Regions from separate parts of the Fodinibius salicampi genome, predicted to be linked through region 2. Evidence: riboswitches for the same ligand, from Rfam matches in the RefSeq annotation. Region 2 holds a riboswitch; the other holds the start of a gene.
What was found. Region 2 has a riboswitch for thiamine pyrophosphate ahead of ABEB05_RS08530 (TonB-dependent receptor). Riboswitches for the same ligand answer to the same signal wherever they lie in the genome.
Positions count from the first base shown of each region.

Region 1: it holds a riboswitch for thiamine pyrophosphate, as region 2 does, so the genes downstream of both, thiL (thiamine-phosphate kinase) here and ABEB05_RS08530 (TonB-dependent receptor) in region 2, are expected to answer to the same signal.

Region 1 covers NZ_BAABRS010000005.1:6,025-22,106, reverse strand. Annotated here, with positions in the region: gene ABEB05_RS15430 (DUF2339 domain-containing protein) at 1-1,570, shown strand, start outside; gene ABEB05_RS15425 (M20/M25/M40 family metallo-hydrolase) at 1,650-3,305, shown strand; gene ABEB05_RS15420 (DsbA family protein) at 3,506-4,090, shown strand; TPP riboswitch at 4,182-4,277, shown strand; gene thiL (thiamine-phosphate kinase) at 4,325-5,356, shown strand; gene thiD (bifunctional hydroxymethylpyrimidine kinase/phosphomethylpyrimidine kinase) at 5,367-6,206, shown strand; gene tenA (thiaminase II) at 6,234-6,908, shown strand; gene ABEB05_RS15400 (ECF transporter S component) at 6,927-7,499, shown strand; gene ABEB05_RS15395 (ABC transporter ATP-binding protein) at 7,510-9,024, shown strand; gene ABEB05_RS15390 (energy-coupling factor transporter transmembrane component T family protein) at 9,014-9,808, shown strand; gene thiO (glycine oxidase ThiO) at 9,830-10,951, shown strand; gene thiS (sulfur carrier protein ThiS) at 10,979-11,182, shown strand; gene thiG (thiazole synthase) at 11,213-12,001, shown strand; gene thiE (thiamine phosphate synthase) at 11,991-12,620, shown strand; gene thiE (thiamine phosphate synthase) at 12,694-13,320, shown strand; gene ABEB05_RS15360 (gamma carbonic anhydrase family protein) at 13,383-13,931, shown strand; gene hemW (radical SAM family heme chaperone HemW) at 14,002-15,129, shown strand; gene ABEB05_RS15350 (T9SS type A sorting domain-containing protein) at 15,156-16,082, opposite strand, start outside.
Region 2 covers NZ_BAABRS010000002.1:138,842-154,923, forward strand. Annotated here, with positions in the region: gene ABEB05_RS08520 (recombinase family protein) at 1-345, shown strand, start outside; partial or broken gene ABEB05_RS08525 (YifB family Mg chelatase-like AAA ATPase) at 396-1,292, shown strand; TPP riboswitch at 1,378-1,473, shown strand; gene ABEB05_RS08530 (TonB-dependent receptor) at 1,544-3,976, shown strand; gene ABEB05_RS08535 (glycoside hydrolase family 43 protein) at 4,189-5,151, shown strand; gene ABEB05_RS08540 (M14 family metallopeptidase) at 5,261-7,786, shown strand; gene ABEB05_RS08545 (carboxylesterase/lipase family protein) at 8,000-9,640, opposite strand; gene ABEB05_RS08550 (NUDIX hydrolase) at 9,776-10,501, shown strand; gene mutS (DNA mismatch repair protein MutS) at 10,647-13,331, shown strand; gene ABEB05_RS08560 (hypothetical protein) at 13,730-13,891, opposite strand; gene ABEB05_RS08565 (GntR family transcriptional regulator) at 13,962-14,855, shown strand; gene ABEB05_RS08570 (DEAD/DEAH box helicase) at 14,948-16,082, shown strand, end outside.

The DNA of each region.
Region 1 (16,082 bases), on a different contig from region 2:
GCCCTCTCCGGAAGATCAGTCATTTGCCCAAAAACGCAGTGAGGAAACTGGCAGCAGATTTATTCCCGATGAAATTCAATTCGATGAACAGTGGCTTAATCGCATCGGCATTGGGCTCCTGTTAATTGGAGTAGCTTTTCTGTTTAAATATTCTGTAGATCAGGGATGGCTTATTCCGCCGGTTCGCAGTATGATAGGGCTTGGTATTGGGATGTTCCTCTTTGGGTCCGGATTGCGGATGGATGAATCGATGAACCCATTCAGGCAAATCATGCTGGGAGGAGGAATCGGGGTATTTTATATCACTGGCTTTGCAACCTACCAGCTATATACGTTTTTGCCGGTAACGATCATCTGGCTTTTTATGATTGTGGTGACGTTACTGGCTCTTTCACTTTCCCTGCAGCAAAATGAGCCCATTCTTTCGGTAACGGGTATCCTGGGAGCTTTGGGAACACCCTTTATGCTCTACAGCGGTTCCGGAAGTGTGGTAATGTTAATGGCTTACACCGTTCTCATACTGGTTGCCGCTGCTGTTATTTATTATAAAAAGGGATGGCAGTCGCTGCTCTGGAGTATATTAACCGGCGGTCTTACCGTAGTGGGAGTGGGCGTAGTTACCACTTCTTTTTATAGCGAGCCGGCTACCGAGATGGATCGCTGGATGCTGCAGTTTGGAGTAGTAGTATGGGCATTGTGCAGTTGGGGTATTGCCGTTGCCCGTAACATAGGGGAACCTGTAAGGGAAGCAAGTGCTGCTGTTCACCTGTCGGTTTTTGCCGTGCCGCTGTGGATTCTACCCCTGGTGGTTATTAACTGGGAGCTTAACGAAGAAAGTCTGGCTATGGTGGCATTCGGACTGGCAGCCATTGGTGCCGCCGGCTATTATACCTTTCAACACAGAAAGGCTTCAACTTTGGCGTTATCTCATGGATTGATGGGACTAATAATGGGAACTATCGGCGTTATTCTATTCTTTGAAGGAACGCCGCTGTATATCATCCTCGTGGCCGAGACGGTTGCGCTGCGTTATATTGCCATGCAGACCGGTGTATCGCGATTAAGCATCGGCTCTCACTTTCTATTCCTGGTGGTCTTGCTATGGACGTTCAATGCCCTCAGCGAAATCAGCTATTCGGAGGAGGCTTCACTTTTAAGTATTGACGCCTTTTCCCAACTGATATTTATAATTGTTAGTGGGACCTATCTGTCCGCTTGGCTGCCCCAGGAGGTTCCTCAAAAATTATATCGTATTACTAGTCATTTACTGCTTCTTTTTTGGATCTACCAGATGTTTTCCATGTTGTCAAACGGTCAGGCTTGGGTTACCATTACTTGGGGGCTATATGCCATTGTTCTTATTGCCGCTGGGTTTATAAAGTTCGGAAGAGATGTCCGTTTGACGGGCATGGCCACACTTTTTTTAGTCGTGGCAAAGCTTTTTTGGGTTGATCTGGCACAGCTGCAGGCTCTTTGGCGCATTCTTTTGTTTATTGGCTTCGGTGGTGTACTGATGCTTTTGGGGTATTATCTTCAGTCAACACTGCACAAAGCCGAATCGGAAATATAACTTGGCAAAAGTTGAAAAGGCCCGTACTTTATTAAGCTGATATAATAATCTTAACCGGAAGATTTTTTTAAATAATATTATGAAGAAACTGTTTCTTTTTGTGGTCGTGGCAGCAGTAGCCGGATGTATGCGTTCTCCAATTACTGAAATAGCCGATACGATAACCGAAGAGAGCCTGATGGAACATATCGAAGTCCTTTCTTCGGATGATTTTATGGGGCGCGGTACCGGTACGGAGGGGGAGAAAAAAACGGTCGATTACCTGATTAGTCAGCTTAAGGAGAATGATATAAAAGGTGGAATGCCCGATGGAAGTTATGTGCAAGAGGTTCCGTTAATTGGACAGAAAACGGATGAGAATGCCCAGCTGACGATCACTAAAGGAGATGAGGCGATATTAACGCTGGACTATTATACCGATTTTATGGCGTGGCCGGCCAATATGGAAGAAGAGGTTTCTATTGAAGAAGCAGATCTTGTTTATGTAGGCTATGGCATCCAGGCCCCGGAAGAGGATTGGGATGATTTTAAGGATACGGATGTGGAAGGGAAGATATTGGTTGTTAAAAATAACGATCCCAATAGTGATCCGGATCTTTTTAAAGGGGAGACACGACTCTATTACGGTCGATACGATTATAAATATGAAAAAGCACGGGAATTGGGAGCGGCGGGGGTGCTCATCATTCATACAACTCCCACAGCTGGTTACGGCTGGAATGTGGTTTCAAACAGCTGGAGCCGCGAGCGATTTTACCTGCGTTCTGATGAAAGTGCCCGTGACTCGCCAACCGTTTTTAATGGCTGGCTAACCAAAGATGCCAGTAGTGCTCTTTTTGAAAGTGTGGACCTCGACCTCGAGCAACAGCTAAAGGCTGCAGAAAACCCCGATTTTGAGCCTGTTCCGCTGGAAGGACTATCGCTGAATATTGAGCTGAAGGCAACCTATCGAGAACAGAATTCAAAGAATGTGCTGGGAGTTATCGAGGGAACAAACAATGATCTTAAAGGTGAGTATGCCGTTTTTACCGCTCATTACGATCATTTGGGTGTCACACAGCCGGTTAAGGGTGATTCCATCAATAACGGAGCACTGGATAATGCTGCCGGAGTTAGTGCCGTACTGAATATGGCGCGTGGGTATAAAGAACTTCAGCCGCAGCTGAAGCGAAGTTTATTATTTCTGTTTGTAGGTGCAGAAGAGGTGGGATTGCTGGGCTCAAAGTACTGGGCCGTAAATCCAACGGTGCATCCGGGGAAAGTGACGGCCAATATAAACCTGGATGGAATGAATGTATATGGTAAAACTAAGGATATTGTACTGGTAGGATACGGCCGAAATAGTGTTAGCGATGTAATAGAAGAGGTTGCCGGGGAGCGTGGAGTGGAGGTGAAGCCCGACCCGCATCCGGATCGAGGCTATTTTTATCGGTCGGATCATTTCCCGCTGGCAAAGCAGGGCATTCCGGCAATTTTCCCCAATACGGGAACGGAATTTGTTGATAAGCCCGAGGGCTATAAAGCAAAGGTGGACAGCCTACAGGATGCCAACTATCATACAGTTGACGATGAAATCAACAAGTATTGGGACTTAAGTGGAATGGTTCGTGACGTCCGGCTGTTTTTTGATGCTGGTTACCGCATTCTGAATCGCAATGAGTTGCAAAGCTGGGATGAGGGAGACGAGTTTAAACAGAAGCGCCTGGAAATGATTCAGGAAGCTGAAAACCAATAATATTTTTTAAAGAAAAACGATTTAACCTTAGGGAACAATCAGCTATATTAAGCTGAAATCGGAGCTGCCCCTATTTTGTGTAAACAAGATCAAAATAGATAATAGCTTTTGAGCTTGAAATAATAATGTTTTGAACGGATAGAGCATTAGCAATTAATTTAAATAAGATTTTAGAAAAGATGACTTTGTTGAACAAAAATATGATAGTTGGGCTCTTAGCCGCCTTTTTGCTGGTAGGATGTCAAAATTCAGATACAGAAGCACAATCGCAGAATTCGAATTCAGCTGATAAAGTAACCATAGTAGAATATAGCGACTATCAGTGTCCGGCCTGTGCTTATTTCCATCCCATGGTTGATCAGCTGAAGCAAAATTTTGGAGACTCGGTAGAAGTACAGCTGCGCTATTTCCCATTAAACAGCCACCAGTATGCGGCGCTGGCTGCACGGGCTGCGGAGGCAGCCAAGAATCAGGGCAAGTTCTATGAAATGCATTCCCTGCTTTTTGAAAACCAGCAGCAGTGGTCTCAATCGGGTAATGCAACCACAGCCATTATTAACTATGCCCGTAAAATCGGACTGGATATGAATCAGTTTACGGATGATTTGAATTCTGGTGAAACACAACGAGCGGTAATGGAGCAAAAAGAGGAAGGAGTTGACCGGGGCGTTAATTCTACACCAACCTTCTATATTGAGGGAGAGGAAGTTGATCCGCTGCCAAGAACTTATGAGGAGTTTGCTGAACTGGTTAGGGCAGAACTGGAAGAACAACAAAGTGAGTGATCCGGTTTTAGGTACAAGCCCCAGACATAAATCTGTCAGGTTGCATTAGACCTTATAAAAGGATAGCTTTCTTCTTTATTGAAATCCTATTGCTTGTCGTTAGGAGTGCTGCAGGAAAGTGGCTGAGATAATATCCTGACTACCTGATCTGGATAAAACCAGCGGAGGGAAACGACAGATCGAACGAATGATTTTTCCTGCCTCCCGGCGGCGAGCAGCATAAAAAATAGTTTTATGGCTGATTCGCCCTCATCACAAAAAATTAGCGATCTGAGCGAAGAGGAAATTATTCGCTTGTTTTCAGGTTCATCTATCCCCAGGGGAGCGATGGGAATAGGAGATGACTGTGCCGCAAGCGAGGGACCCGGTGGATTGGAACGGCTTATCAGTACCGATCTGTTGGTCGAGGATGTGCACTTCCGATTAGATTCCATAAATGCGGAGGACTTGGGGCATAAAGCCCTGGCAGTTAATATCTCTGATATCGCAGCCATGGGGGGAACGTCCGATGGATATTTTCTTTCGCTGGCCCTTCCCGGAATGGTATCGATAAATTGGCTCCAAAGATTCCGAAATGGGCTGACTGACCTCGCTCAAAAATATGACATCCCGTTGCTGGGGGGAGATACGACCCGTTCAGAATCTCATATCATGATATCGGTCACCATTATGGGGATTGTCAATCCTGATAGCTTGAAACTGCGCAGTATGGCAGAGCCGGGAGATCGAATATGTGTTACCGGTCCCCTGGGCGATTCCGTTGCAGGACTTAAAATATTATCCCATCCCCATAAGTACCAATCCCTCTCCGATAACCACCGCAAAAAGTTGATTCAAAGGCACTGCAAGCCCGACCCCGCGGTGTATGAGGGGAAATGGCTTGGGCAGCAGGATGAAGTTCACGCCATGATTGATATTTCCGACGGACTATTGAGTGACGTCCGTCATATAGCTGAGCAAAGTGATTGTAAAATTGAAATAGCCCTGGATCGACTCCCGCTTACGCCGGCCTTTGAGGCATTTTGCAGTATTGAAGGGACAGATAAACAGGCCCGGGAATTGGCAGCTGTGGGTGGAGAGGATTATCAACTGCTTTTTAGCGTAGCCGAAAGCCATATATCCGATTTAAAAGATCAGTTCAGAGAGAAGTTCGGCAAGCCTTTGTACGATATAGGTAAGGTTACAAAAAGGGAGCCCAGAATCGTTACACTTTGGGATGGCTCGCCAGTGGAAGTGAATGAACAGAAATTTAAACATTTTAGCTGATTGTAATTTTATGCAAGTCGAAAACGACCAGTCATATGATCGCGTGTTGACTATCGCTACTTCAGATAGCGGCGGAGGTGCGGGAGTGCAAGCGGATCTGAAAACCATTTCGGCGTTGGGTTGTTATGGCATGTCGGCTTTTGCAGCCCTTACCGCCCAGAATACCCGCGAGGTTCGTGCTATTCATGAAGTGCCGCCTGAGTTTTTGAAAGATCAGATCGACGTTGTGGTTGAGGATATAGGAGTGGATGCGGTCAAGATAGGAATGCTGTTTAACGGCGAATTGATGGAAGCTGTTGCCGAAAGTATAGCCCGGCATAACTTGCAAAATATCGTTCTGGACCCGGTTATGGTATCGCAGAGTGGGGCAAAGCTTATAAAGGATGAGGCGGTGGAAACACTGCGAGAACAGCTGTTTCCTCTATCTGATGTCATTACTCCCAATCTCCCGGAGGCCGAACGATTGTTGGAGTATTCAGTTGAAAGCCAGCAGCAAGTGGAAGAGGCCGCGCGTGATCTTTTGGAAATGGGTCCGAAAGCAGTACTGCTTAAAGGGGGACATTTCCGGGAGGACCAAAGTACAGATTGCCTGGTACTCGATAAAACGGACGAAAAGACAGGAAAGGATGTGTTCTGGTTTGAGGCCGAGCGCATACAGACGGATAATACCCATGGAACAGGGTGTACCCTGTCCTCGGCCATTGCTTCCGGCTTGGCTAAGGGAGACACGCTGCCCGAAGCCGTGGATAAGGCCAAGGTTTATATCACCGGGGCAATCAAGGCAGGCAGCCGCTATAGCATAGGAAGCGGGGGCGGACCACTACACCATTTTCATAATTTTTGGAGCTAATTAATACCTAAAAACAAAAGCTGAATAATGAAATTCACGGATAACCTATGGAATGAAATTGAACCTATATACGATGCTATCCTTGAGCTTCCTTTTATCAGGGAGCTTACGGCGGGCACCCTCTCCGAGGAGATATTTCTATTTTACCTGAAACAAGATACGCTCTATCTCGCCGATTATTCACGGGCGCTTTCGCTGGCCGGTATTCGTTCCGATAGTAATGAGCAGGCCCGGCAATTCTTGAATTTTGCCACTAATGCCATTGATGTAGAGCGAAAATTGCACGGCGAATTTTACGAACAGCTCGATGCAGGGACTCAATTGCATAAATCTCCTTCTTGTTTTTCATATACGAATTTTTTGTTGGCCACGACAACGATGAAAGATAATGCGGTGGCTATCGCAGCGCTGTTGCCTTGTTTCTGGATCTATCGGGAGGTAGGACTTCATATTTACGAAAACGCAGCCCCGGATAATCCCTACCAGGATTGGATTGATACCTATGCAGGAGAGGAATTTAACGAGGGCGTTGAAAAAGCGATTACTATCACTGACCGGGTGGCTGAAGAGGAACCGGAAAGTCGGCGCGATCAGATGACCCATGCTTTTGTTCGCTCTTCCCAGCTTGAGTGGAAATTTTGGGATAGCGCCTACAAAATGGAGCAATGGAAACATCAACCGAAGAATGCTATTCCGGCTTAATTTACATAAACAATCAGAATGAATAAGCAATATCGGCTTAAGCTAACCGACATACTGGTAACCACAGTTATTGCGCTGGTATTTGGAGTTATCTACAAACTCTGGGGACCGCTATACTATGCTATCAGGCCATTGGGGATGCACCTGGAACAACTGATCTATGGAATGTGGTTTATTGCAGCAATAGTCGCTTATTTGCTTATCAGAAAGCCGGGCGTGGGATTGCTAGCCGAGGTAGCGGCGGCCTCGGGAGAATTTTTTATGGGATCTGAATGGGGACTAGCCGTATTGCTCTCCGGAGTAGCTCAGGGGTTGGCCGCAGAACTTATTTTTGCCGGGGTCGGCTATCGCAAATATACGGTCAGTGTAGCTATAGCAGCCGCAGTAGCAGCCACACTGGGATCCCTGGTATTGGATTCACTACAGGGATATATTGGTGATTTGGCCCTATGGAACCTTTCGCTTTTGGTTGGTTTTCGGCTGACAGGAGCTATCGTAATTGCCGGATGGATGGGGCATCGATTGGTAACGGCACTTGAAAAAACCGGAGTGGCAGAATTAGTTCGTCCCGTGGATACGCTTAAAGTTTAATTCTAATAGGATGAAAGAGAATCCAAACGGAAATAGCAATACTGATCATCTCGCTGCCCGGGTAGCGGATTTAAAGCTTCGGTTTCCGGCTAAGCAAACGCTGTTGTTTGATGGCTTGTCGCTGGATATACGTCAGGGCGAAAAAGTATTGCTGCTGGGGCCCTCCGGGTCGGGTAAATCTACATTGTTGAAAGTGATGACCGGGCTTGTGCCGGTAGCGGTTGAGCTTCCTGTTGAGTGGGCCGACCGCAAGTGCTTCGATTCCTGGGGTTATGTATTTCAGGATCCTGATGCCCAATTCTGTATGCCGTATGTGGATGAGGAGATCGCATTTGTATTGGAGAATTTGGAGGTTCCCCGGAGTGAAATGACCGGATATATTCACCATTATTTACAACAGGTCGGCTTACATTTTGAAGATATACACCGGCCCATTGAAACGTTATCGCAGGGACAAAAGCAACGGTTGGCCTTGGCATCAGCGTTAGCGTTGCAGCCGGATACATTTGTACTGGATGAGCCTACTGCCTTATTGGATCCGTCCGGAACTACCGCTATTTGGGAACATGTTCGTCAGCTTGGACGCGATAAAACCTTGCTTATTGTGGAGCATAAGATCGAGGAGGTGATCAATTTTGTAGACCGAGTAATCGTATTAGATAAGCAGGGAGAATTTATAGCAGACGACTCGCCGGAAGTGATACAAAATCGGTACCGTCAGTTGCTGGATCGCTACGGCATTTGGCATGCTGAAAGTTGGGCAACCCATGATCAAACAGCTAATATAATTCCTTTTTCGGAACCCGCCTCTGGCGAAAATAACAATCCACCTCTGCTCCGGATTGAAAAACTCAAAGGCTATCGCGGCGATGAGGTTCGTATGGAGCTTCCGGAACTTCAGGTTGAGGAAGGAGAATGGATTGCGATTACCGGTCCGAATGGGGCCGGGAAGAGTACGCTTTTGTTGGCGCTTATGCAGCTTATTAAAACGGAAGGTAAATACCATTTGGAGGGGAAACGAATTAAAAGTACCGGACAGGTAGCATTAGATATTGGATTTGTATTCCAAAATCCGGAGCTGCAGTTTGTGGCTCAAAGCGTCTTCGAAGAGATAGCCTTTACTATACGCCAGCTGCAGTCCTCCTCGGACGATATGCAGCTAAAGGTTGAGCAAGCCTTAAAACAGTTTGATTTGAAAGAAATGAGCGAGCAAAACCCGTATCAGCTTTCAACGGGACAGAAACGCCGGTTAAGTATAGCTTCTACAACCATAGTTGAGCGTAAACTTTTATTGCTGGATGAGCCCACTTTTGGACAGGATGCCGGTAATACTTTTGCTATCTTGGAAGAGCTGGAGCAGCTGAGGAATGACGGGACTTCTATACTAATGGTCACGCACGATCCGGAAATCGTTCAGCGATACGCCACGAGGGTTTGGGAAGTCCGGGACGGACAGTTACAGTCGGATTACCCTGGCTACAGAATGCATGAATCGACAGATAAAAAGGTGAATCATGTTATATAGCGATCGACATCCCTCATGGCTACATGGGATTAACCCGTCCTTAAAACTGGGACTCATGATTGGAGGCATTGTAGCTATTTTATTTATCCATAATATCAATGTGATTATACCGCTTGTTTTAGCGTTGATACTCATGCTTTTTTTGGGGTCGGGACAACCGATTTCAAGAGTATTGCTGTTCCTGATTCCCTTTCTTTTTGTTTTTGTCTCGACCGGTGCCTCTATGATAATGTTCGGCAAAGGAGAAACCCTCTGGTGGCAATGGGGTCCGGTGATTATTAGCAGGGAAAGTTTTTTCAGGGGAATGCATGTAGGATTCCGGGCTTTTAGTTTTGGATTGATCGGACTCCTGTTTGCGCTTACAACGCGACCGGTATTGCTGTTCTATTCGATGATGCAGCAACTGAAGTTACCTCCTCGCTATGCTTATAGTTTTATGGCCTCGCTGCGTATGTTGCCATTAATGCTGGAAGAGTTCAAAACGCTTAAACAGGCGTATCAAGTTCGGGGTATTCTATTGATGAAAAGCTGGAGTGGCCTGATGGAGGGAATTCGGCTGTATGCGATTCCTCTGCTGGCCCAAAGTATTCGCCGCGCCCAGCGTATTGCGGTTGCGATGGAAGCCCGTCGGTTTAATAATAGTAAGAATAGGACGTACTACTATCGCTCGGGCTTTTCCTACGCAGATGGCTTGATGGTGGTATGCTGGATTAGCATTTTCACCGGTGCATGGTTGATTGGTTCCTGGTGGCCGATGTTCACTATTACTGATGTACGGTTTTGAAGTTTGAGGAAAGATTAAAAGATGCAGAATAAGTCTCAACATATAGCAATTATTGGCGGGGGTATTATAGGCCTGGGAATAGGCTGGCAATTGGCTCGCCGTGGCGTAGAAGTTACGGTATTTGAAAAGGGACGTGCCGGAGGTGAGGCCAGTTGGGTAGCAGCAGGGATGCTAGCTCCCTATGCCGAGGTAGGATTCGAAGAGATTGATCTTATGAAGCTGGGGCAGCGAAGTCTGCAACTGTATCCACAGCTGCTGGATGAACTCTCGGAAGAGGTCTCATCGGTCCCGGTATTTGACCGGTGCGGTACGCTGATGACCGGCATTGATCGCGATGACACGGAACGCCTTAAGCGACTGTATGATTTCAGGGAAGAGCTGGAGCTCAGTGTGGAATTAATTACCGGTACGGAGGCCCGGGCACGAGAACCCCTGCTTTCTCCAAATGTTGTTTCAGGGATCTGGTTGCCGGAAGATTCCCAGATCGATAATCGTAAGCTCGTACAGGCGTTACGAAAAGCCCTTGAACAAGCAGGGGGGAAGCTCAGGGAAAAGACAAAGGTTGAGAAAATAAAGACAAGAAATTCCTCGGTAGAGGGAATCGTCACCGGAAACTCTGAATATGCCTTTGATAAAGTAGTGGTAGCCGCCGGTTGTTGGTCACAGCAGCTAGCCGGTATCCCTGAGCGTTTTCGTCCCCCCATCCGGCCGGTAAAGGGACAGGTTGTTACGCTGGAAAAGACGGATGATTGTCCGCTTAAAGGGACCGTACGGTCACCGCGGATGTACATGGTGCCCAAAGAGGACGGGACGATCCGGCTGGGGGCCACCTCCGAAGAGAAAGGCTTTGACAAAAGGCCGACAGCAGGGGGACAAAAAGAGCTGCTGGAAGATGGATGGGAGATTGTTCCTTCTATCTTTGACTTGCCGCTGGTTGAAACCATTGCAGGATTACGTCCGGCCAGCAGAGATCATGCTCCTATCATAGGAGAAACAAATATCCCGGGACTTTTTTATGCAACGGGTCATTACCGCCATGGAATTTTACTGACACCGGTGACCGTTTATACATTGGTTGACGAGATACTAGACGGGACAGTGCCCCCGTGGATGAAGCCTTTTCGGCCACAGAGATTTAGCTAGAAACAGAAAGATTATATTTTTGATATTATGAAGTTGACCGTAAATGGAGAAGAAAAGAATACAGACGCAAAGACGGTGAAGAAGCTGCTTCAGTCATTTGATATTGAACATGGTGAAAAAGGAGTAGCAATAGCCGTTAATGATTCAGTGGTTCCGAAGGATCAGTGGGAAGATTACCAGCTGGAGGAAGACGACCATATTGAAATAATCCGGGCTACCCAGGGCGGATAATTATAAAAGTATATATAAACACATAATATTATGAGTTCATTAGTCATTGCCGACCGGAAATTTGATTCCCGATTAATCGTAGGAAGTGCCCGGTTCCCTGATCCCGAAACCATGAGGGAAGCATTGCAGGCCAGCGGTACTGAAATGGTAACGGTAGCTTTGCGTCGTGCCAATTTAAATAAAGGCCAGGGAGAAAATATTTTAGAATATCTTGAGGAAGACGGCTATTTCTTATTGCCCAATACGGCTGGTTGCTATACCGCCAAAGAAGCCATTACAACCGCTAAGCTGGGACGTGAAGCTTTGGGTACCAATTGGGTAAAACTGGAGGTGATTGGCGATGACGAAACGCTGTTTCCCGATGTACCGGAGCTACTCAAAGCCGCAGAGCAGCTAATTTTGGATGATTTTGTCGTCTTGCCATATGTGAATGACGATCCCATAACGTGCCGAAAGCTGGCGGATATGGGGTGCGCGGCGGTCATGCCGCTGGGGGCCCCCATTGGTTCTGGTATGGGAATCCGCAATCCTTATAATTTGCGTATTATCAAAGAACAGATGGATGTGCCCGTTATTGTTGATGCGGGAGTTGGAACCGCCTCGGATGCCGCTATTGCTATGGAGTTGGGCATGGATGGAGTACTGATGAATTCAGCTATCTCCCAGGCCAAGCATCCTGTAAAGATGGCCGGGGCAATGAAAAAAAGCATTGAAGCGGGCCGTATGGCTCTGGAAGCTGGACGTATGCCCAAAAGGCTATATGCTAAGGCATCGAGCCCGGAAGAGGGACTGTTAGAGGTGTCCGAAAATGATGAATAAGCCGCAACCGGACTTTCGCTACTATCTGATTACCAGTCGAAAGGCATGTGCTCCACGTCCGCTTAGGGAGGTGGTGCAGGAAGCCTGCAAAGCGGGTATACAGGCGGTGCAGCTGCGGGAGAAGGATCTGTCCGGAAAGGACCTTTGTGAACTGGCACATCAGATTCGTGAGGTTACGGCGCGATTTGATGTCCGGCTTTTTATTAATAGTCGCCCCGATGTGGCCCAAGTGGTTGCGGCCGATGGGGTGCACTGTCCGGAAGAAGGATTTCCACCCTCAGCGGTTCGTCAATATTGGCCTCAGTTTTCTATCGGGGCCAGCGTACATTCCCTGGAAGCTGCAAAAAAAGCTGAGAAAGAAGGAGCTGATTTCCTGTTATTCGGACCTGTTTTCTTTACGCCCTCCAAGGAAGAATACGGAAAGCCCCAGGGAACCGATAGCTTGGAAAAGGTTTGTGAGGGTACTTCTGTACCGGTATTTGCGGTGGGAGGAGTAACGCCTGCAAAGGTGGCGGAATGCCTGCAGGCCGGAGCTTATGGGGTGGCCGGGATCTCTGCGCTGATGGAGGCCGATGATATAGGCCGGAAGGTTGAGGCTTTTAATAGCCAGTTTGCTTGATGATTTCAAAAAAAGACATCCTGCGAACAACGGTTTAAAGCACACACATATATAAAATTTTAAGATATAGTTTATGAATATCCAGGATTACCAGGGTATCTACCTGATTACGGATACCCAGATGCAGGATCGCTATTCTCATGTGGCACTGGCCGATGCGGCTTACAAGGCCGGTGTTAAGATGGTGCAATATCGTGCTAAGAATACACCCGACTCAAAAGCGTTGAAGCAGATTAGGGCAATTACCGAGCTGGAGAGTAAAAAAGAGCATCTTTTGATTGTGAATGACCGCCCCGACCTTGCAAAGGCCGGCGGAGCGGATGGCGTTCATCTGGGACAAGATGATATCCCCCTTTCTGCGACTCGCAAAGTACTGGGGACTGAGACAGTGATTGGCGGAACAGCATCAAATTTGGATGAAGCATGCCAGGTGTCAAATACAGATGCTGATTATGTGGCACTCGGCCATATCTTCAAAACCACCACCAAGCAGAAAGATTATGAACCCCGGGGACTGGATACCTTGCGACAAGTGCGAGCGGAGATATCCGGTCCATTAGTAGCCATTGGCGGGATTACCTTGCAAAATGCACCGGAAGTTATAGTTGCCGGTGCTGATATACTGGCAGTAAGCTCGGCTATTTGTACCGCTGATGATCCGCAGTTCGCGGCCCGCACGTTGGCAGCCCTGTTTGAATAGCAAGGGACGTACCTTTTGCCTATCTTAATAGCGAAGACTGTCTGACCAAAAAACCTTGATCTATGATCTATGAATTTCTTGACCGTACACCCGATTATCCCGAATCTGTTTTTGTTGCTCCAAGTGCAGATATCATCGGAGACGTAACATTGGGCGACGAAAGCAGCGTCTGGTTTAATACCACGATTCGGGGCGACGTAAATTGGATTGAAATTGGGAATCGAACCAATATACAGGATAATACCTGTATTCACGTGATGAATCAAACCGGACCTACTAAAATCGGGAGCGAAGTTACCATCGGACATAATGCGATGGTGCATGGATGTACGATTCGTGATCGCGTACTCATTGGCATACATGCAACTATCCTGGATGAAGTTATCATTGAATCCGATGTTATCGTAGCGGCCGGAAGCCTGGTACCGCCCGGCAAACGACTGGAATCAGGATATATGTATATGGGATCTCCCGTCCAAAAGAAACGTAAGCTTACCTCGGAAGAGATCGCATCCATTAAAGAGCATGCCGATAACTATGTGAAATATGCACGTGCCTACATGCAGAGAGACACCTACGATGAAAATCCGTTTTATAATGCTAAGAGTTAAAGGTTGATGGCTAAAGGTTGCGGGTTTAGCAAAACCTTCAACATTTAACCTGTAACGTTCAACCCAACTTATGTCCGGAATTTATATCCACATACCTTTTTGCAAGCAAGCGTGCTCCTACTGTGATTTCTATTTCGTAACGCGTACATCGGAACGGGAATCATTTATCAGGCGACTCATCCGGGAAATCACTAACTACCGGGATAGCAAATATGCCGACGAAACCGTGGATACCATCTATTTTGGGGGAGGAACTCCCTCGCTGCTCGAGCCCGTACAGGTTGAGCGCATTTTGGATGAATTGGATCGCACTTTTAAGCTCGATATACGGGAGCTTACTTTTGAGGTCAATCCGGATGATGTCACTCCCGAGTTTTTACGTGCCCTTAAAGAGCTGGGAGTAACGCGTCTTAGTATGGGAGTACAGAGCTTTCAGCCTGATTTATTGGAATTCATGCATCGCGCCCATTCACGGGAAGAAGCGCTTCGATGCCTCGAATTGCTGTCACAATCAGAGTTTGAATCATATACCGTTGATTTAATTTATGGCAATCCCGAGCAGGATCTTCAAGACCTTGACAAGGATTTGGATTTGCTGCTCGGGTTTGATCCCCCGCATGTTTCAGCCTACTCATTGACGATAGAGCCCGGGACACGGCTGGGAAAACAGGTTAAATTGGGACGCATTGCCCCGCCGGAAGACGACAAGGTTGCCGATCATTTTGATTTGGTTAATGAACGTTTACAGGCAAAGGGGATACGGCGATACGAGGTAAGCAACTACAGCAAGCCGGGCCGCGAGGCAGTCCACAACAGCAACTACTGGGAGCATGAAAATTATCTTGGCCTTGGTCCTGCAGCCCATTCGTTTTGGTGGGATCAAAAGGCCGTGCGCTGGGAAGAGGAGAGAAACTTGTGTGGTTATCTGAGGGGAGAGGATATCAGCAGTAAGCCAGAAGAACTGACCACAAAACAATTGGCTGAAGAGCGGCTGATGATGGGCCTTCGAACACGACGAGGGGTTTCTGTTAAGGAGTTAAAAGAGCGGTACCATTACCAGCTGAGTGAGAAGCAAATGGTATATGTAAAGGAGCGGGAAAACGAACAAAAACTTCATTTTGACGAACATATCCGGCTCACCGATAAAGGAATAAAGATTGCGGATGCTATTATTCTCGATTTGGTAACGCTGCACTGATTGTATGCCTTATAGTTAATCCATGACTATTTAATCAGCGTCATTTTTTTGGTCGTTACCTGCTGGTCGGTTGTAAGCCGGTAAATATAAACGCCGGAAGCAAGACTGCCGGTTTCAAAATTTTCTACATAAAGTCCGGCGTCGAGCTCTTGGTCATCATAGATAGTGCGTACTCTGCGTCCTATACTGTCATAGATTTCCAGTTTTATCTGGGAGGGTTCTGCAAGTGTGAAACGAATGTTTGTAGACCGTTGGAAAGGATTCGGATAATTTTGGTGAAGGGTTAGTTGATCGAAATTGCTGCTGCCTACCTGTACAATCGTAGCATCAGAAGAACTATTGGTATCGGAATTCGTCAAAATAAGGGAAACGGATGCGATATTATCCCATGACCAATCGGTATTAATAATAGCCCTTTCCTTGCTAGATGAAGTCACAGTTTTGGAATCCGACGATCCGTCTGTGAAATGCCCCAAGAGGCCAATGCCTGTATTTTGGTCGATTAATTTAGCTTCAATAGCTACATTACCGCCGCCATTTGATGGTCGGTCTATAATAGCATAATAGGTACCGCTAAAGTTGTTGAGTTTATGAGATGTTCCTGCCTTGGGAATGTTGATATCTTCAGACAAATATTGATTCCCTGACATTGCGGGCGGATCGGGATAATGATTCCGTTCCTCAAATCCAAAGCCGTTGAGAGCGTTGCTGCCGGACGCATAATGCCAAAGCTGGGATTCGATATAAGCCTTTCGAAAGGCTTCTTTTCCTCCTAATTGTTGACTAAGGGCATCTACCATGGTAATCTGCGGGTTATTTCGAATAATCTGCCATACCGATGGCCAGAACTGGGGACCGTATTTCTCCTCAAAAAAGAGCGCCCAGCTGACGTGATAATAGGATCCGGGATAAAAAGAACTTTCCGGATTACTGAAAATGGACTCTGAATCACG
Region 2 (16,082 bases):
GATATTGAGGCCGAACTCACCCAACTTCGTGAGGTTGCAGAACGCACAGGTCAGCGAATAAAAGATATTACTGATCTCTGGAAACGTGTGGAGGAGCTGGATGGACAGGCACTAATTGATTTACGGGTAAAACTGAACCAGAAGCTCCGACGTTTAATAGATAAGATTGAGGTCGGGTGGAAGGAGAATATAAAGGGAGGGCAATTCCTGAAGCTTGATTTATATTTTGCAAATGAGATACTTCGAGAGATGCGGATACCAGGTGATCACAAACTACCCCGTAAGGATGAGTCAAAGGGAGATGTTCCACTTATTGCGTTAAAGGATTTTGAGGTGTCTTCATAGCTTCCACGCACAGGATTAATATTTTTTTTATAATTATTAGTTGTACCCTATACACGGTTATTATGGTCGGTCCGCCGGGATCGGGCAAGACCATGATGGCACGGCGCCTGCCCGCCATCCTGCCGCCCTTAACGCTTGATGAGGCCCTGGAAACGACTAAAATTCATTCCGTGGCTGGCCTATTGCCCGGAGGAGAGGCCTTGGTTACTGCACGTCCATTTCGTTCTCCGCATCATACAGTATCTGATGTCGCCTTGGTAGGCGGCGGGAGCATTCCGATGCCCGGAGAAATATCTATGGCTCATAATGGGGTGCTGTTTTTAGATGAGCTACCGGAGTTCAAGCGAAGTGCACTGGAAGTGATGCGCCAGCCGCTGGAGGATGGTTCGGTAAGTATCTCAAGAGCGCGAATGAGTGTCAGTTATCCAAGTCGTATTATGTTGGTGGCTTCAATGAATCCTTCACCTACGGGCGACTGGTATGATCCCACCGATCCTTCCGGTTCCACACCCGCTCAGATGCAGAGATATTTGAGTAAAATCAGTGGTCCGCTGCTTGATCGGATAGATCTGCATATTGAAGTGCAGAAAGTGAGCTACGAAGAATTATCATCTAAGGCCAAAGGCGAACCCTCTGCTGCTATTCGGGGACGCGTAATTGAGGCGCGGGAAATACAAACACGGAGATTTATGGGAATAGAGGGCATTTATTGTAATGCCCAGATGAATACCAAAATGTCACGCAAAATTTGTGCGCTCGATACAGCCGGAAAGCAGATGCTCAAGAAAGCGATGACGGCCCTGGGGCTTTCGGCGCGTGCCTATGATCGTATCCTGAAAGTATCCAGAACCATAGCCGATCTTGAACAATCTGAAAATATTCGCTCGAATCATATAGCGGAGGCTATTCAGTATCGAAGTCTCGATCGGGAGGGCTGGCTGGGATAAGAGATATCCGGTAGTTAAAAATAGGAATCATTTCTTTTGAAGATCATTTTATTAGCCGTTATCTTTAGTGTGCAATAAAAACACAACCCATGGTTGGGGGTGCTTGCAAAAGCAGGCTGAGATCATACCCTGAGAACCTGACCCGGATAACACCGGCGTAGGGAAACCCGGTGGCGTTATCGTCACCTTCAGATCAGCATTTCTTGCAAGTTCATCTCCCGCTCTTATAACTCTATAAGACGGAGGAACTTATGTTTTACAAACAATTATTACGCACAGTTTTTCTGTGTCTGCTCACTGCGATAAGTACATCAGTCGCAGCGCAACAAGCCATTACGGGAACCGTAACCGATGCCCGAACGGGTGAACCGCTGGCGGGAGCCAATATTCTCCAGGTTAATACCTCAAATGGTGTTTCAACCGAAGTAGACGGTACCTTCTCTCTGGTATTGTTTGAAGAAGAATCCGCCCAAATTACAATTACCTATGTGGGCTACAAAAACAAGACGATAGATACGGCAGAACGGGATACGCCGCTTGATATCCGGTTGACGCCTGAAGCGATTATGAGTAACCAGGTTTTTGTACAGGCTTTACGCGTGGATGAGGCCTCTCCAATGGCTTATGAAAACCTGGAACGTACTGAAATTGAGTCTTCTAACCTGGGGCAGGATATGCCATATATGCTTAGTGGGATGACTTCAGTAACGACTACTTCGGATGCAGGGGGCGGTATCGGATATACGGGCTTGCGTATTCGGGGCGTTGATCAGGGGCGTATTAACGTTACGATCAATGGAATACCGGTTAATGATGCTGAATCGCACGGCGTTTGGTGGGTCAATATGCCCGATCTGGCTTCATCCGTAGAGAATATTCAAGTGCAGCGTGGAGTGGGAACATCTACCAATGGAGCCGCAGCATTCGGGGCTACCATGGATATACAGACAACCCAGATGCGTCCCGATCCGTATGGGGAGGTCAATACTTCTGTCGGCTCGTTCAATACCCGGAAGGCTAATGTCCTGTTCGGTTCCGGACTTATGGATAATGGCTGGCAGGTTCAGGGCCGCCTGTCTAAAATAGAATCGGACGGGTATATTGACAGGGCGGAATCGGATTTGAAGTCATTCTATTTGTCAGCAGCCCGGCACGGAGATCACAGTCTGTTACGGGCCGATGTATTCTCGGGAAAGGAGAAGACCTATCAGGCTTGGTATGGCGTACCTGAAAGTCGTATTGAAGATGGTGACCGTACATATAATCCTGCCGGTACAGAAAAGCCGGGAGAGCCTTATGACAACCAGACGGACAATTACCAGCAGGACCATTACCAGCTACACTATTCATATCAGCTGGGTGACAGCTGGAATGCGAATGCGTCTCTTCATTATACATACGGACGCGGGTACTACGAAGAGTATAAGGCCGACCAGTCCCTTCCCACGTACAGCATTACACCCGTTGAACTGCCTGATACCACAATTAGTCAAAGCGATTTGATCCGGCAGCTCTGGCTCGACAACCACTTTTACGGGATGGTCTTTTCTACGGATTATCAGCACAACGACCAGTGGTCGATTACCCTGGGAGGCGGTTATAATGAATATGACGGCGATCATTTTGGGGAGGTTGTTTGGGCACAATTTGCCGGCGATAGTGATATGATTAATGATCGCTATTATTTTAATAATGGTTTCAAGACCGATTTCAATACCTATTTGAAAGGGGAGTTTAAGCTCAGTGATGAGCTGACGGCCTTTGCGGATGCACAGATCCGGCACATTACCTATGACTTCCTTGGTAAGGATCAGCAGGAATTGCCGGAAGGTGGACAAGAAGTTGTGGATGTGCAGCAGAGTGACAGGCTTACCTTTTTCAATCCGAAGGCAGGACTTACCTATCGTTTAGAGGAAAATCATCGTGCATTTGTTTCCCTAAGTATTGGGAATAAAGAGCCCACCCGGAATGAATATGTAGATTCCACGCCCGAAAGTCGTCCTTCTCATGAAACACTCTACGATTGGGAGGCCGGATACAAAGGGTCTTTTGAGCGGTTCCATATAGAGACTAGTTTCTATTATATGGATTACAAAAATCAGCTTATTCTAACGGGAGAAATTAACGATGTGGGAGCTGATATCCGGCAAAATGTACCGGACAGCTATCGTGCAGGAATAGAACTGATGGCAGGTATCCAGCTACTCGATGGCCTTGAATGGTCGGGCAATGCCACCTTAAGCCGCAATAAGATTCAGGATTATACTTATTACCTGGATAATTATGATACGAACAACCAAGAAACAATGACCTACGAGAATACGGACATCTCCTTTTCTCCCGATTTTATTGGAAATTCTGTGTTACGGTATAGCATGAACAATTTTTCAGCTGAGATATCAACCAAATATGTGTCGCGTCAATACCTGGACAATACACAAAGCCTGAGTCGTTCAATTGATCCGTACTTGGTTAATGATCTTAGACTGGGATATAACTGGACAGCGGCACCGCTGTTTAAAGGCATAGACCTCAATTTGATGGTTAATAACCTGTTGGATGAACAGTATTCATCCAACGGATATACCTTTGGCTATATAGCCGGAGGCGAGGAGCAATTCTTTAATTATTATTATCCACAGGCCGGACGCAATTTTTTGTTTCAGCTCTCGTTTAAACTATAGTCGACAGATATATTGTAAGATTAGATTAGAAGGTTGAAAGGACAGGCCCCGTAATGTAAGGGTCTGTCCTTTTTTATTGTCTGATTTAAAGAGTTAAAAGCGGAATTACTTCCATTACGTTTTAATAGAAAAGCGCATATAAAAATCTATTGCAGCAATGCGGGAATAAATCTATAATAGGGACAAATAATTTTTAAGAGAAATATTTCCCTATGACTTTCAAAAACAAGTTCCCTGCAGTCGTTCTATTGGTTTTTACGTCGTTGATATTAACTGCTATTTCTTGTAGCAGCAATTCAACAGAGGACCATTACCTGTTTTCTTATTTTACAGGCAATGGGGAGAACGGATTGCATTTGGCTCATAGCACTGATGGAATGAATTGGGAGGCTATTAACGAGGGGAAACCGTTATTGGAGCCGAAGGTAGGAGAGGATCAACTTATGCGTGATCCTTCGATTGTACAGGGATCTGACGGAACTTTTCATATGGTGTGGACGGTCAGCTGGGGTGAAAAGGGAATTGGATATGCCCATTCGGAAGATCTGATCAATTGGTCGGAGCAACAGTATATTCCTGTTATGGAGCATGAACCGGATGCGTTGAATTCATGGGCCCCGGAGCTATTTTATGACGAAGCACAGAAGGAGTTTATTATTGTTTGGGCTACAACCATACCGGGACGTTTTCCTGAAACCGACGGACAAGATGGAGACCAATATAATCACCGCTTATACTATACTAAAACCAAAGATTTTAACTCTTTTAGTGATACTGAGCTTTTCTATGATAAAGGATTTAATGTTATAGATGGCGCAATTTTTCATACCGGCGATCAATACGCTATGCTATTGAAAGATGAAACCAATGAGCCTTTTCCCCCTCAAAAAAATATTCGTCTTGCATTTGCGGATAAAGTTGAAGGTCCATGGTCTGAACCCACGGAACCTATTACCGGAGATTATTGGGCAGAGGGCCCTACAATCTTGAATATAGACGGAAGATGGCATCTCTATTTTGATAAATATCGTCAGGGTAGTTTTGGGGTATTGGTTTCAGATGACCTGGAAGAGTGGGAGGAATCTTCAGAAAACCTGGAAATGCCCGAAGGCATACGTCACGGTACGGCTTTTAAAGTATCTGCTGAAGTCTTTGAAAAACTTTCCGAGCTTTGATGACTTGCGCCTTCTTCGTCCTGATTGTAAGTTCAATTCAATAAGAATACCGATCTGATCGAAATATCAGGTCAATCAATTTTTGCAAATATTTATGCTGTTGATACGGATGAAATATCGTTTTTTAGGGATCTTTCTATGTTTATCCGGACTGTTGAGTGTCCATAATACTGCAAAAGCTCAGCTGCAGTCGCCTTCTCAATTTTTAGGATATGAGTTGGGAAGTCAGTGGACTCCACACCATAAGGTGATGGATTATGTGGATCACTTGGCGGAGGAATCTCCTATGGCCCAAGCAGAGACCTATGGCGAAAGCTATGAAGGACGTAACCTGAAACTGATGTATGTGTCTTCAGAAGAAAATATGGATCGACTGGAAGAGATCAGGCAAAATAATCTGCGGCGCGTGGGACTCATCAATGGTAAGGCGGATGATGATGAAACGGCAATTATCTGGTTGAGTTATAATGTACACGGGAATGAGCCCTCCAGCAGCGAAGCAGCTCTGGAAACATTGTATGAGTTGCTTCGCGCCGACAACCCGGAAACCAAAGAATGGCTCGATAATACCGTTGTGATTATAGATCCAATGCTTAATCCCGATGGACGTACCCGCTATACAAATTGGTACAGGCAGTCAGCTGGTGAGGAGCCTAACGCCAGGTTGGATGCCCGGGAACATCACGAGCCGTGGCCGGGGGGACGTACCAATCACTATTATTTTGATCTGAACAGGGATTGGGCCTGGCTAACCCAGAAAGAAAGTTGGCTCCGGTTGCAGAAATACCAGCAGTGGATGCCTCATATCCATGTAGATTTCCACGAACAGGGCTACGATGCCCCCTATTATTTTGCGCCTGCTGCCGAACCTTTTCATGAGGCCATAACGGATTGGCAGCAAGATTTTCAGTATACCATCGGTAAAAATAATGCCTCCTACTTTGATGAAAATGACTGGCTCTATTTTACGGGCGAAATCTTTGATCTTTTTTACCCCAGTTATGGAGATACCTATCCCATTTTCAACGGGGCGATTGGCATGACCTATGAACAGGGTGGACACAGCCGGGCGGGACTGGCTATCAAAAAGGTAGAAGGAGATACCCTGACGCTCCATGACCGATTAATCCATCACAAAGTGAGTGGACTTGCTACCATTGAAACCGCCTCTGAAAATGCCGGAAAATTGGTTGAGCAATTTTCTTCTTACTATAATAATTCCAGGAATGAACCGGAAGGTGAATACAAAACGTATGTTATAAAAAGAGATAATAGCACGGATAAAATACAATCTCTTTTAACGCTGCTGGACCATCATAAAATAACCTATGGCAAGGCATCGGATAGCCGGTCGGTTCAGGGATATAATTATCAGACCGGTGAAACGGAACGTGTGGAGGTTACCGAAGAAGATTACCTGGTGAGTGCCTATCAGCCGAAGTCGGTACTGGCCCGTATCTTTTTTGAACCCCGTCCCCAACTGGTGGATTCAGTCACCTATGATATTACAGCTTGGGAGCAGCACTATGCCTTTGGTCTCGATGGATATGCGTTAAAAGAACGACTGGATGTAGAACCCGCTCCGAAGCCACAGAAGGAAATTAATAACACCGAAGCTGGGGCTCCCTATGCGTATTTGGCATCGTGGAAGGATCTTTCAGATGTCCGTTTGTTAAGTGCCCTGTTAAAAGAAAATATCCAAATACGTTATTCCGAAAAATATTTTGAGGTTGATGGGGCAAGCTATGACCGGGGTACACTAATTATTACCCGTCGTGATAATAAAGATTATACTGGCGATTTTGATCGTACCATTCAACAGATTGCCAATGAACACAAAGAACAACTTAAGGCGGTGCCCACAGGTTTAGTGGAAAAGGGGCCCGATTTTGGTTCTTCATCAGTACGTTATTTGGATGAACCCAGGGTTGCACTGCTCGTGGGAAGGGGGACTTCGTCTAATGGAGTAGGAGAAGTGTGGCATTTCTTTGACCAGCAGATAAATTATCCGCTAACTATGCTCAGAACCAATTATTTCCTGGATGTGGACTTGAATAACTATGATGTTTTGATTTTACCTCCGGGCTCTTACAGCGATCAGATTAATGAAAAGCGATGGGAGGTGATCAGGGAGTGGATACATTCCGGCGGTCGCTTGATAGCACTGCAAAGTGCAAATGCGATGTTGGCCGGAAAAGATGGCTTCGAACTGAAGCGAATCAGCCCGCCTAGCAATGATAGTTCTTCCATATCTGTAGTTGAAAGTTTTGGAATGCAACAGCGGGAAAATATTTCGGATTTTAACGCGGGATCAATTTATAAAATAACGATGGACCCGACACACCCATTGGCCTTCGGCTATGATGATCCTTACTTCTCACTAAAACTGGATGCGGATGCTTATGCCTTCCTGGAAAAAGGGTGGAATATAGGTATCGCAGAAGAAAATGCCCACATGAGTGGCTTTATAGGATATAGAGCTAAAGAAGACCTTGAAAATACACTTACTTTTGGAGTCCAACCAATGGGGAGCGGATCAGTGGTCTATATGATAGACAATCCGTTATTCCGGGCCTTCTGGCACAATGGTAAACTGCTGTTTGGTAATGCCCTTTTTATGCTGGACGGGAAATAAGGTGAGATGGGTTCGATTTCGAACAGATTTTTGTTGGAGGAGTAAGGTTAGAGGTTCTTCAATTGGAAATTAAAAATTAGGTGACAGTGGTCGGACCAGATAAACTAAAGTCACTAAAAAGTACAGACAAATTTAACTTGTCCGTGCTGACAACAGTTACAGCCGTTGATCATAGCTCATGCCAGCGCGGAGATCAGACAGAAATTCGTCTGTTTAGTTTTGATCTTGGTAATACAGTTCATCCAGCAGCAGGTACCGCTCTCGATGTTGTTCTTCTTTGAGTTGAGTTTCGGGTCCAATGTAAATCACTTTGGGAGTATCGCCTTCATTCAGAGCAGACCAATAGGGCACCCCGAGTCCATTGGGGTTTTTATTCTTGATAAAGTTTGCCGCATAATTTTGGAAAATATCCGAAACTTTGTAATCCTCTTCCGTCCATGCGAAAACATTATTTGAGGGCAAATTTCCCATCAGATATTCAATTTCAACCGCATGGGCAGCTCCTTTAGGTTCCGGGAAATCATTGTTTCCCTCTTCGCCATTATTCTGATCTTGCCCCTGTTCTTTTGCCATAGGCGGACGTGGATGAGTATAATAATACCGGTAAACAGACTGAGTTCCTGTCTCGCTGTGGATATCACTCCACTTCCAGGTACTGTAACCGATAAAGCGATCACTTGCCAGATCGGTAGCTGAATAAACGGCTTCTTCCGTAGTTGAAGCCGGATAAAGCTTCAGGATTTTATCGGCATCTTCACCGTACAGCTCTTTTACCTTTTGAGCATAATTATCCGGAGTGGGCTCATTGCCTTGCATGATAAACTGGTAATTCATCTCCTGGGAGTTCCATCCTATAAAAAGGGGCACATTAGCCTGTTCCGCATCCGCATAGATTTCAACCGGAGCTTTCGGGAAAAAGTAACCGTCAACGGTGGGACTAAATTGCGGTGCTTGCTGCTTTCCGGTATGCTCTAACAGAGTATCGGCATCTATTGCTCTCAATTCCGAAAGAGATTGGACATCGATAAAATCAGCGAATTGTTGACCCGTATTTTCAGCTTCTTCAAGGGGTACGGCCGGGAGGGCTCCCATGATTGATCCACTTTCACCAATAGCCCCGGCAATAAGATCTCTTGAAAGCGGAGATGCCATCTGGGCACTCACAGAAATCGATCCCGCTGATTCCCCGGCAATGGTAATATCGTTCGGGTTCCCGCCAAAAGCAGAAATATTATCTTTAACCCACTGCAGGGCTTTAGCCTGGTCGAGTAATCCATAATTGCCGGAAGCATTATGTGGCGATTCCGCTGTCAATTCAGGATGAGACATAAACCCAAATACACCCAGGCGATAATTAACGGTAACCGTTACAATGCCGTGGTTTCGGGCCATGCTGCCGCCACCATATCTGGGCTCCGAACCGTCTCCGGCCATAAATCCTCCTCCATAAAAATAAACCAAAACCGGAAGATTCTTATCCACCGACTTAGCCGGTGTCCATACATTAAGATACAGGCAGTCTTCACTAAATCCTTCCGAACGGAAATTCATGTCGCTAAATACGGGCAGCTGCATACACCCTGGCCCAAAGGTTTTTGCTTCTCGTACTCCTTGCCAGTCCTCGGGATTCGCAGGGGGCTTCCAGCGCAGGTCACCGACTGGGGGCTGTGCAAAGGGAATGCCTTTATAAATGGCAATTCCGGAATCATCAATTCCTTCTATTGTACCGTTTTCTATGGTCGTTTGTGTGAGGACGGAGCGTTTATCGGATTGGGCATTAGACCGAGAGGCGGTAAGCATTAACAGAAAAATTATAAATACAGCCGTAGAAGAAGACCGTTTATTTTTAAACATGGTATTCAATTTTATAATGAATAACTTCAGAGATAGCTACGCGACTGTTTAATGATCAACAGTTACTATTGTTACGCTATGCAACAATAGTAATGATTTTTATTTTACGGTACAAACAGAAGGATATAAATGAGCATGGAAGAACATACTGGAAAAAAAAATTATGAGGTTGACTGGAATGAATATCTGCCCGGTGTAGCCATAGATTGTGTAATCTTTGGCTACCATGAGAAGGTGCTGAAAACTCTAATCCTGGAGTACAAGGAAACGGATTTTTTTGCTCTGCCCGGTGGCTTTGTCCTTAAAGATGAAAACCTCGATGAAGCGGCCAGCCGCGTACTTTTTGAGCGTACCAGGCTTCAGGAAATAAGTTTGAATCAGTTCTATACATTTGGAAGTCTTAGTCGCTTTAATCCGGAACCAATGCGGATTGTCATGCAAAAAAACGGGCTGGAACCAACTAAAAGCCACTTTTTGCTCCAGCGGTTTATGTCAACGGGTTATTATGCACTGGTAGATTTTAAAGAAGCCGAACCCATTGCCGATTTTTTATCGGACAGCTGCCAGTGGTATGATATTCATGACTTGCCGTCTTTGTTATGGGATCATGAGCAGATCATCCAAAAAGCGCTGGAAAGCCTCCGGGAAAACATTGATCACCGGGCGGTGGGATTAAACCTTCTGGATGATGAATTTACCATGCGCGAGTTGCGTAATCTTTATGAAACGATCCTGGGCAAAGAGTTGAATCGGTCTGGTTTCCATCGGAAAATGGTTAACTCGGGCCGCCTGAATCGAATCGGGAAGAAAAATACGGGTAAGGCACATCGGTCTCCATACTTATATCGGTTTAATACCTAAGGGGAAGATTATCGTATTGATTTGCCGTAATTAATTCCTGTTTTTTAAACCAAAATCGTTCGAATAAGGCTTCTTAAAAAGCAGTCAATTTGATACTTTATATTAATATTGAAACAAATTCAACGTATTTAATTCATATTTGTCGATGAGTACCACGAAGAAGAAAGATTTAACGCCGTTGATGCGCCAATACCATGAGATCAAGGAGCAGCACGAAGGCGCTATTTTACTTTTCCGGGTGGGAGATTTCTATGAGACTTTTGCCGATGATGCCAAGCTGGTGAGCGAAGAGCTGGGTATTACGCTCACTAAGCGGAATAACGGCAGCGATCAGACGCCCCTGGCTGGCTTTCCATACCACGCCCTGGACACTTACCTGCCGAAGCTTGTGAAGAAAGGCCATCGGGTAGCGGTTTGTGAACAGGTTGAAAATCCCTCGGAGGCCAAAGACGCGGGACGCAAGGTCGTATCCCGTGAAGTGACGGAAATTACGACACCCGGCGTTACCATGTCGGAAAAGCTACTGGAGCACAAGCGGAACAATTACGCGGCGGCCGTTTACTGGGAAGGAAAAACGGCAGGCGTAGCTTTTTCGGATGTCTCAACGGGAGAGTTTGCCCTTAGCCAGGTAAAAAAGGAACAGTTGCATGATCTGCTGCAATCAGTCACTCCTTCAGAATTACTGCTTCCGAAATATCTGAAAAATAATGTCCCGGAAGCGCTGCTGGACTATAACCTCACGTTTATTGAAGAGTGGGTATATGAAGGCGATTATGGCTATAACCTGCTTACGGATCATTTCGAAACGCATTCTCTTAAAGGATTTGGTGTTGAAGAACAGGGAATTGCTCAAATTGCCGCCGGCGCGCTGATGCACTACCTACAGGAAACGCAAAAAGCGTCTCTGGGCCATATCAAACGGCTGCAGTCTTTTGAAAACCAAGAGTATATGGCGCTGGATGGGTCCACCAAGCGAAATCTGGAACTGACGACCACCATACAGGAGGGACAAAGTGAAGGTACGTTGATCTCCATACTGGATGATACCATAACAGCAATGGGCGGACGCCTGCTGCGTAAGTGGATTATGCGTCCCCTCAAGCGAATGGGCCCCATACGGGATCGGCTGAATTCCGTTGAAGCGCTGAATGTGGATCACGATATCCGGGAAAAGCTCCGTGAGGAATTAGATCAGGTAGGCGATCTGGAACGATTGATATCACGTATTTGTGTGGGCCGGGCCAATGCGCGGGACCTGGAGAAGCTTAAGCTTTCACTGGCCCAAGTGCCCCGCATTAAGATGCAATTTAGTCAGCTGGAGGAGCCCCTGTTAAATGATATCCGGGAACGGATGAAGCTGCTGGTAGAGGTGCAGGAACGTATTGATAAAGCGATCGTGGAAGATCCCCCGGCCAGCGTGCGCGATGGCGGTATTTTTGCGGATGGTTTTAATGAGGAATTGGATGAACTGCGAGACATCGCCCGTAATGGAAAGAATTATATCAGCGAAATTAAAGATGAACTGGCCACAGAAACCGGGATCAAGTCGCTTAAGGTGGGCTATAACAAGGTGTATGGCTACTATATCGAAGTGACCAATACGCATGCCGAAAAAGTGCCTGACCATTTTATCCGCAAGCAGACGCTGGTCAATTCGGAACGGTATATTACTCCTGAACTGAAAGAAGTCGAGGAAAAAATACTTTCTTCCGAGGAGCGCAGTAAAACGCTGGAGTATGAGCTTTTTGAAGAGCTGCGCCTGTATGTAGCAGAATTTGCTGAGGATGTTCAACAAATTGCACAGGCCCTGGCCGAACTCGATTGCCTGCAGAGTTTTGCGCAGGTAGCCTACAATAACAACTACTGCAAACCTGCTATTGCCGACGATCAGGTTATTGACATTACCAAAGGCCGCCATCCGGTGGTAGAGAAAACACTCCCACCCGGCGATCCTTTTATTCCTAATGATATTCATCTGGAAAACGAAGATGAGCAGATTCTCATTATCACCGGTCCCAATATGGCGGGTAAAAGTATTATCCTGCGCCAGACGGGACTGATCGTACTTCTTGCCCAGATTGGTTGTTTTGTACCGGCCGAAGAGGCGCATATCGGGCTGGTAGATAAAATATTTACCCGGGTGGGTGCTTCCGATAATCTGGCGGCTGGTGAAAGTACATTCTTGGTCGAAATGAATGAAGCCGCAAATATCCTTAATAATGCCACCCGCAATTCGCTGATTCTTCTGGATGAGGTAGGCCGGGGGACAAGTACCTTCGACGGACTAAGTATTGCCTGGTCGTTAGCCGAATATCTGCATAATCAACCATCCGTAGCAGCTAAGACCCTTTTTGCCACTCATTACCATGAGCTGAATGAGCTGGAAAACATGTACGATCATATCGTCAACTACAATGTGTCGGTCAAAGAGCATGACGGCAAGGTTATTTTCCTGCGTAAGCTGGTGCGCGGCGGGGCCGACCACAGCTATGGTATTCAGGTAGCCGATATGGCGGGGCTGCCGTCTATTGTCATCGAGCGGGCGAAGGAAATTCTCAAGAATCTCGAAAGCCATAGCCTGGATGTCACCGACAGCAACGGCACGCTCGAAGAGGGAGCCAAGAAAAAGAAAGCGGCAGTCAAGAAGGCGGCGAAGGAGATGGAGAAGCAGGAGCAGATCAACCAGCCGTCGCTGTTTCAGGCTCAGCTGGATCCCAACATTGAAGTGCTGATGGATAAGCTTGAAGCCTGCGATCCCAACCGAATGACGCCCATCGAATCGTTGATGCTGGTTTCGGAGCTAAAAAAGCTGGTGGATAAGAGTAATTAGTTTCCTGGATGTCAGATAGCGGATGACAGATTCCGGATTGCGGGGGACTCATCCTAAAATAGGACTTTTGGGACGCACCGTGGTATGTCCACACAAATATCTTCTTAAAATAGTATAACAATGGTACATCTACTCCCACACAGATAATGTTAGGTTCCTGAAGTAGGGTACTTCAGGATAGTGAAGTACCCTGCTTGACTATAGTGGAATGGTCTGGTTGAGGAAGGGGACATACATAGTTCCAATTTTAAGCTATTGGTTTTAGATCAGTTTAGACTTAGCGGTGTTTGTGTCTCCAGTAAGTAGATCTCTGGAAGACTTGTAAGGATCTCAGCGGATTTTTTGTCCATTTCTCTACTCTAAATATTTTTCCAGCGTGGGAATCAATTGCTCACCTTTTAATGAGCTATCCATTTCCAGGACAATGCCGTCAGGTCCAATTTAAAAGTATCTGGATAACCGCATACTAAAAACTCCGAGCTGTAATTGCCGGTTTCTTGAGCCGAGAGGGAAGAGACAAAACAGATAATGAGAATCCCCCATAAAACTGATATCTTCATGATGATGAGCTTTTAGCAGATACTTTGCCAACTGAACAACATTCAATACTAAAATTAAATCCAATTACGGTTGAAAACTTCTGCCAAACATATTGCAGACCGGATCCGGTTGATGATTGCGACCAAGCAGTTTCAGGTAGGCGAAACGTTGCCTTCAACGCGTCAACTGGGGCAACAGCTGGAATCCAGTTTTCATACCGTACGGAAGGCGTATCATATTCTGGCTGATGAGGGCCTTATTCGGGGTGAGCGTGGCAAAGGCTTTATCGTAGAGCGGCAGAATACGAACCTGGATAAAGGCGATCGCCTGGAGGTAGGAGCCGAGAAAATCCGAAAGCTGCTGGAGGAGCTTATTGGATATGGCCTGGATGAATCGGAGCTGGATGAACTTTTCCAGGAGCAACTGAGCTTTATGGAGTGGCCCGATCGTATTGAAAGTTGCGCCAGTATTGGGGAAACGGACGAGCTCGGAAAAATGGTGGCGGATGCCATTAAAAAAGAGGTGGGCGTACGCAGCCGCGTGCTCAATGCCAATCAATATAATGAAACGGTGAAGTACGATGCGCTTTTTGTCCCCGTTCAACTGGTGAATAAGTTCCGGGAATTTGCGGAAAAGGGCCGTCTGCTGCCGGTGGTATACAGTATTGATCCGGATACCCTGTTGTCGATTGTGGATCGTGCGGCTATTGAAACAATTGGATTGGTAACGGCTGAAGATCAGACCATCCCCAAGGTTATTGACGAGCTGAAGGTGAGTATTAAATTCGGCGGTTCCTTTGTAGCGGGGGCCACTTATGGGAAATCTTTGCCGTTGTTTGTGCGGGAGACTGATCTTATCTTGTATACCTCCCAAAGTGCAAATTTGGTTGAGCAGAAGATTCCTGAGCGTAAACGAATAAAACTGGAGTATCGCATTTCTGAAAAAAGTGCGGAAACCATCCGGGCGGAGTTATGGGATCAATAAGCAATTAAGAATAAAGAAATAAAAAATAAGACTTGTTATTGCCTTTATGGTGATTGGAAACCTGCAATCTTTAACTTTTAACCAGTAACCGATTGTCTGATAAGCGCATAAAAAAACTCATCAAGCGGGCATTGGAGGCAATCAATGCTGAAATTGAGGCAGTACAAGAAAAACCTGCCCGGGACGTCTTGTTTAAGGGAGTCCGTTCGGAACATCACCCGCCGGGAGTTTTTCATTACGAATTCGAATCAAAAAACACCTCACTGCGGTTTGCAGAAGTTATTCGTGCCGAAATAGAGGGATATGATGAGGAGTTTGAACTCTATCCTGTGGAAATAACGGATGAAAAAGCCGTACTGCATTTTCCCCACAATTTTGGGGATACTCTTCCGAAAGTGAGCCTGGAATGGGAGAACGATTTTGTGCTCCGAAAGTTACGCATGGAGCTTGACAAATTATTGGATAAACACAGCCGGGATGAGCGCCAGCGATTAGAGCGCCTTTTCTTTCCCGATAGTGAGCATCATCATACGGATGATGATAAAACCCGGGTATTGGATGACAGCCGGCGTAACGAGTCCCAACACGAATCGCTACTAAAGGCATTACAGAACGAAGTGCTCTATGTATGGGGACCACCGGGGACGGGAAAGACATCCACGCTGGGATTTATGATCGCCAATTACCTGGTTAAAGGGAAACGGGTGCTTTTTGCCGCTAATACCAACCGGGCTGTGGATGTGGGATTACTCAGCACGCTTCAGGCCCTGATGTCAGTGGAGAAGGAGCATCTCGAAGAGAAAGTGACCCGTTTTGGAGAGATGGCACTGGAGAGCGACCACCTGGAGCAGGTACTCTTCGATCGTCATCTGGAGGAAAAGTCCAAGAAACAGGAACAAAAAGCAGCAGAACTTTCCAATCTTCTGGGAAAATATCAGAAACTCCAAAAGGAGATTGATAACCTGATGGAGCATGGGGAAACGGTTCCGGAGGAGTTGGATGAGGAAATTGCCCGGCTGGGAGAACGACTTGACAAGTATGGAGGAGAGGCTGCCGTGGAGGAAAAGATCGACCGTCTGGTTACCGTTAATGAGCGGGTAGAACTCGAAAAGAAGCAGCTGGTAGCCTCAACGCTTGCCAAAGTGTGTACCTCAGAACTACTTGACGGACAGGAGTTTGATGCGGTAGTCATTGATGAGGCCTCAATGGCTAACCTTCCCTACCTGA